2 linked regions of the Labrenzia sp. PHM005 genome follow. The main gene of each other region encodes a partner of the protein of the gene in region 2 in a complex. Links are inferred from orthologs where the notes say so. Each region holds a gene or a part of one and is shown on either strand. Other genes may lie near its edges.

What was found. The genes of interacting proteins can lie anywhere in the genome.
Region 1: the proteins of FJ695_RS20510 (region 2) and dnaG are in contact, whole or in part, in a crystal structure (PDB 2R6A), measured with the Geobacillus stearothermophilus proteins. The link is inferred for Labrenzia sp. PHM005 from one-to-one orthologs. Residues at the interface, in WP_033016901.1 of Geobacillus stearothermophilus: Ser13, Glu15, Ala16, Gln18, Glu91, Leu92, Asp94, Ala95, Val96, Pro97, Thr98, Ala99, Ala100, Asn101, Tyr104, Tyr105, Ile108; in WP_049624496.1 of Geobacillus stearothermophilus: Lys456, Leu457, Leu458, Pro459, Ala460, Asn463, Ala464, Leu467, Leu535, Leu536, Ile537, Ala538, Gln544, Glu545, Asp548, Tyr549, His552.

What each region holds. Positions count from the first base shown.
Region 1 is NZ_CP041191.1:2,682,599-2,685,652, forward strand. The notes cover bases 1-2,880. They hold dnaG (DNA primase), read left to right. Parts: upstream 1-401; coding sequence 402-2,360; downstream 2,361-2,880. Other genes in these bases: FJ695_RS12075 (GatB/YqeY domain-containing protein), read left to right, coding at 1-211; FJ695_RS12085 (tripartite tricarboxylate transporter substrate binding protein), read right to left, coding at 2,328-2,880. Outside these bases: more of FJ695_RS12085, read right to left, coding at 2,881-3,054. UniProt on the Escherichia coli protein: RNA polymerase that catalyzes the synthesis of short RNA molecules used as primers for DNA polymerase during DNA replication.
Region 2 is NZ_CP041191.1:4,539,460-4,542,581, forward strand. Bases 143-3,090 are described here. They hold FJ695_RS20510 (replicative DNA helicase), read left to right. Parts: upstream 143-848; coding sequence 849-2,333; downstream 2,334-3,090. Other genes in these bases: rplI (50S ribosomal protein L9), read left to right, coding at 143-475; FJ695_RS20515 (GNAT family N-acetyltransferase), read right to left, coding at 2,396-3,004. Outside these bases: more of rplI, read left to right, coding at 1-142. UniProt on the Escherichia coli protein: The main replicative DNA helicase, it participates in initiation and elongation during chromosome replication. Travels ahead of the DNA replisome, separating dsDNA into templates for DNA synthesis.

The DNA of each region.
Region 1 (3,054 bases), 1.9 Mb from region 2 along the record:
CGAAGCCGAAGTTCGCTCGGCCTGCGAGTCCACGGTCAAGGAAATTGATGCTCATGGGCTTCGCGACATTGGCCGCTGTATGAGTGAATTGAAATCCCGTTATCCAGGGAAGATGGACTTTGTTCAGGCGTCCTGCGTCATGAAGGATATGTTGCGCAATGCAGGCAACGAAAACACTGGCGGCGAGCCCGGAGATGAGGCCAGTAACTGAACTTGTGCTGGCAGCATAAATCGCTGCCGCCGGACTGTTCTGTCCTGGTTGACCACATCTCATCCCCAGATGCGCCCATCAGATATCAATCTTCTGGTGCAGGATCGAAATACGTCCTATTTTGATCCGTCTTGCGTGCTGCCAAGGTGCGAGCACTCCTAGTTCTGCCGATACGGATTTATAAACTTTCATGCGATTTGAGCCGCGCCTACTTGATGAAATCCGGGCCCGACTGCCGCTATCCGAAATTGTAGCGCGCAGGGTTACCTGGGATCGGCGCAAGACCCAGCCGGGAAAAGGGGACTATTGGGCTTGCTGCCCGTTTCACCAGGAAAAGAGCCCGAGTTTCCACGTCGACGACCGGCGCAACCGCTACAAATGTTTTGGCTGCGGTGCCTCGGGCGATCATTTCAGGTTTCTAACCGAAACCGAAGGTTTGAGCTTTCCCGAAGCCGTGGAACGGCTGGCTGAACAGGCTGGTGTTGCCTTACCTGCTCCGGATCCGCAGGCCGCGCGGCGGGAACAAAAGCGGGCAGGGCTTGCCGATATATGCGAGATGGCAGCGCAGTTTTTCGAAACACAATTCAAAAGCCCGCGTGGTGATGCGGCCCGCGCTTATGTCCAAAAACGCGGGCTCACTCAGGAGACTTTGCGCGAATTCCGGTTTGGCTTGGCACCAAACAGCCGCGATGCGCTGAAATCCCATCTCAAAGGCCAGGGAATTCCCGAAACGGCGATGATAGAGGCTGGCCTCTTGATCAAACCGGAGGACGGTCGTCCGCCTTATGACCGGTTCCGTGGCCGTTTGATGATCCCGATCCAGGATGACCGCGGCCGGGTGGTTGCCTTTGGTGGCCGGACGATGCTGCCTGATGGTCAACCGAAATACCTCAACTCGCCGGAAACACCGCTCTTCCACAAAGGCACGATGCTGTTCAACGCCCACCGGGCCCGCGAACCTGCCTTCAAGTTGAACCAGGCTGTGGTGGTTGAGGGATATATGGATGCGATTGCACTCTACCAGGCTGGGATCCGCCATGTGGTGGCCTCGCTCGGAACGGCGTTTACCGAAGACCAGATCCTGCGGCTGTGGCGGTTTGCTCCTGAACCGGTGATCTGTTTCGACGGTGATGCCGCGGGTGTATCTGCAGCTCACCGGGCTATTGATCGCATTTTTCCGGTGCTCAAAAGCGGTTATTCGTTCCAATTTAGCTTTCTGCCGGATGGCATGGATCCGGATGATCTCATCAAGCAGCGTGGTGTTTCTGGTTTTCAGGAGGAAACCGCTCGGGCGAAGTCCTTGTTTGATGTGGTCTGGGACCGGGAGATTTCTGTTGCCCGGCTGGATACGCCGGAGCGCAAGGCGGCCCTGGAAAAACGCTTCGACGATTTAATCGGCACCATCCGAGACGAGCGGGTAAAGCGGCGCTATCAGCTGGACCTGAAGTTCAAACTGTCGAACTTGTTTTTCGAATTGTCGCGCCAAGACCGTAAAGGTGGTCGCAAGCCTGGTGCCGAGGCTGCTGGCGGTGGTGTCATTGGGCTTGCGCGCGAGCGAGTGGCAGTCAGCGATGACTTTGGCACTGAGCGGCTCGTTCTAGGCCTTTGCATGCGCTATCCATATCTTCTGGATCGGAATTTCGAGCGGGTCTCGGGCTTGCCCTTTGTCAATGAATTGCACATCGGAGTTCGGGATGCGCTGTGCCGGATTATTGATGATCTTGAAACAGCGCCGGTTGCCGGCCTGATTTCCTCCTTCGATGACCCGCTCAAGGACATCATGCATGAGATGGTGCTGGAAACGATTGGCTTGCAGGAGCAAAAACAGGCAGAGTTTTCTGCGCTCAACCATCGCTTTCCGCTGCTCAAGGCGAACCCGCCCGAGGATTTTGTCGAGGCGGCCTTCCTTCATTTCCTGGATGTGTTGGAACTCAATGCCTTGGAAGAGGAATTGCAATCAGAGCTGGCCAGTGCGGATGAACACTTGGATGAGACGTCTTGGGACCGGATCCAGGCCCTGACGCAAGATCTTGCTCGGCGGCGCGAGGAATGCGCCCGTGAAGAAGGTGAACTTGCCGAACGGGCCAAGAAAATCAGATCAGCACCCCCAGCTGCATCAGCGGATGGAAGTGCTATTGCTTCGATTTGACGAAACCTGCAGCTGGGAAGGCTCAGATTTTACTTCGCCAGTTTCTAGGGCCTGAAGAATGTCACGAAGCATTGTTTCCTGTGCCAGAAGAAAGTCCGTCATCTGTTCTCCGGCAAGAAACATTGGCTCCCACTTATGCACGCGTCGCGTGTTTTCCCAAACACGGGTCTCGGACAAAGATGCGAGCATGGTCCGATAATGGGTTACTTTGCTATTCTCGGCATTGGCCCCGGAAAAGAAGCCACGCCAGTTCGCAAACACAACATTTAATCCAATACTATTCAGGGCCGGGGCCGCAACGCCTTGCAATTGCCCGTCCGAGGTTACGCCGAGAATTCTAATCTTGCCTTCTTGCGCCGCCGGGAGGAGTTCTCCGACACCGCTGACGACCGCTTTCACTTGACCTTGAAGCATGCGGTTGAGTGCTTGTTCTCCGCCATCGGCAGGGGAATACCTGATCTTATTGAGTGGAATTTCTGCCGCTTGTGCAATCAGACCAAGAGTGATGTGATCCAGTGAAAAGTACTCCGACCCTCCGGCGATTGGCACTCTTGCTGGAGAGGATTTGATTGCGGCAAAGAGGGCGTAGATGTTCTGGTATGGACTATCTGCAGGGACGGCGATTGCCTGATAGTCATTTATGAGGATCGCGACAGGTGTGGTATCCCGCCAACCCGGCTGAAAATCGCTTCGA
Region 2 (3,122 bases):
CGCCAACAAGGCGAACCTGGAGCGTTTCGAAAACGAACGTGCCCAGCTGGAAGCCCGGAACCTTGAGCGCAAGTCCGAAGCTGAAGCTGTTGCCGGCAAAATGGACGGCGAAGCACTGGTCATGATCCGCTCTGCTGGTGAAACCGGTCAGCTCTACGGTTCAGTGTCCACCCGCGACATTGCTGAAGGCCTGACAGCAGCTGGCTTCTCCGTCACCCGTGGACAGGTTGAACTGCGCAGCCCGATCAAAACCATAGGCCTGCATTCAGTTCTCGTGCAGCTGCACCCGGAAGTCGAAGTTGGCATCTCTGTCAACGTCGCACGTTCTGAAGACGAAGCAGCCCGCCAGGCAGCTGGTGAAGATCTGACCGCACCGGAACAGGACGTCTTCGAATTTGAAGAAGACGACGAAGAAGAAGGTGAAGGCGAAGAAGCAGAAGCAACCGAAGAAGCGGTTGCCGAAGACGAAGCCTAATCGGCTCTGTACGCTTCAAAAAAACACAATCTGAAAACGGCGTCCTTCAGGGCGCCGTTTTTGTTTGCCGGCTCGTATTTTTTATCAATCCTGCAAAGCAAGCTTCAACTGCAAGGTTCACATCCCACCACAAGGCATTGATAGCATTTACACTTTGTTAACTTTTTGCACCATTTCCCAAAAAATATGTTTATTATCAATAACTAACCAGCAAGCCGTTGAGTCTTCTATGACCTTCAGAGTCAAGCAGGTTTTGAATTTTTCCCCGCTGACCTGTGGACGCCAGTGGGAATCGTGGCTCACCGTTTTTGCTGCTTGAGCCCCTCCGGATCTGCCGCTATTTCCAGTACACCAAGTTGATCGGGGGCGGGTAATGAAGGGCACACTACAGAAGGTCGAGACAGAAGAAGACGTCCAGCGTCTGGCACCGCATAATGCGGAGGCCGAACGTCAATTGCTGGGTGCGATTCTGGTCAACAACGAGACCTTCTACCGCGTCTCGGACTTTCTCGAGCCGCACCATTTTTTCGTGCCCCCTCATCAGGACATCTATGAAAAGATCAGCCATTTGATCCGGGCCGGCAAAACCGCCTCTCCGATCACGCTGAAAACCTTTTATCCAGCCGATGCCAAGATCGCCGACCTTTCGGCGACCCAGTTCCTGCTGCGTCTTGCCGGTGATGCCGCCTCCGTCATCAATGCCGAAGACTACGGCCGCTCGATCTATGACCTCGCCATCCGCCGGAACCTCATCCGTATCGGCGAAGACATGGTCAACATTGCCTTTGATGCGCCGATTGATGTACCGCCGGAGCAGCAGATCGACGACGCCGAACGGCGCCTGTTTGAACTGGCCGAGACCGGCCGTAGCGAAGGCGGATTTGTTTCCTTTGGCGATGCACTGACAGAAACCATCGAGATGGCCCACGCCGCCTGGAATCGTGAAGGTGCTCTCTCCGGTATTTCAACCGGCTTGCGCGAGTTGGACCGGCTCATGGGCGGTCTGCAGCATTCGGATTTGATCGTTCTGGCCGGACGCCCGGCGATGGGTAAAACATCGCTCGCCACCAACATCGCCTATAACATCGCGCAGAGTTTTCAGGCGGAAGAGCAGCCGGACGGCTCTATGAAGACCGTCAACGGCGGTGTGGTCGGTTTCTTCTCTCTCGAAATGTCGGCCGAGCAGCTCGCTACCCGTATCATTTCCGAGCAAGCGGAAATCTCATCGTCGAAAATCCGCCGTGGCGACATTTCCGAAGCAGAGTTTGAAAAGCTCGCAGCTTGCGCTCAATCCATGCAAGTGGTGCCGCTGCATGTTGACCAAACAGGTGGAATTTCCATCGCGTCGCTAGTGGCCAAAGCGCGCCGCCTTAAACGCCAGCGCGGCCTTGATCTTCTGGTGGTGGACTATATCCAGCTGCTCTCCGGTTCCGCCAAGAACCAAGGCAACCGGGTTCAGGAAATCACCGAAATCACCACTGGCTTGAAGGCGCTTGCAAAGGAACTTCATGTTCCGATCATCGCGCTCTCCCAGCTTTCCCGCCAGGTGGAATCGCGCGATGACAAACGGCCAATGATGTCGGACTTGCGTGAATCGGGTTCCATCGAGCAGGACGCCGACGTTATCATGTTTGTGTTCCGTGAAGAGTATTACCTCTCCAAGACCGAGCCGGACGAAGGCTCACCGGAGTATGAGATCTGGCGCGACAACATGGAGCGCCTCAAAGGCAAGGCGGAAGTCATTGTCGCCAAGCAGCGTCACGGTCCGACCGGCACCGCGAACCTGCACTTTGAAGGTCAATACACCCGTTTCTCCGATCTGGCGGAAGAAGATCACATGCCGGAACGCTACGAGTAATCGCAACCGCCTTCGCCTTGTCGCTGCATTATTCGGCTCTACCAATCAGTCCGCGGCCTTGATCAACCTTTGTTTTCCAAGGCCTGCCATTGCGCGCGCGTGATCCGGAACCCTGGAACATCATTGCAATAGGCCCGGCGCATGCCTTCCGGGCGCAATCCGCATTTTTGCAGAACCTTTTGGGAAACAAGATTGTCAGAGTGTGTCACGGCGGCGATCTCGCCCAAACTTGTTTCTTCAAAACCGAATTTCAGCAGCCGGCGGCAGGCCTCTGTGGCGATCCCACGCCCCCAGGCTGAACGCAACAGAGTATATCCAACCTCGACTTCAGCGCTCGGATAGGCATCAGTGGCAACTTGCGAAGGATCGGCCTCGTAAGCCTCTAGGGGAAGCGGCAACAAAATCGCAGTCCCGAGTTTTTCAGCGCTGCGACGGTCTTCAATACACCAGACACCGATCCGACCGCCTGCGCCCCTTCGAACCGACGTTTCAAGCCTCTCGGAGACAGCTTCTTCCGGAACAGGCCCACCAATATACTGCATGACTTCCGGATCGGTCTGCAGTGCCGCTATCAAGCCATGATCCTCTAAAGAAAGTGGCCGCAGCCTCAACCGCTCCGTCTCCAGAACCAAACGAGATTCGCTTAACGGAAAGGCTGATGAAGCGCACATGGCTCACGGTTCTTTCAACAAAGGAAAGGTTTGTAATTATTTGAAATTCTATAGGTGCCTAGCTAGGGCCGCTACAACACTTATACGATAAAGAGCTCCCTATTGCCCGTCAAACATT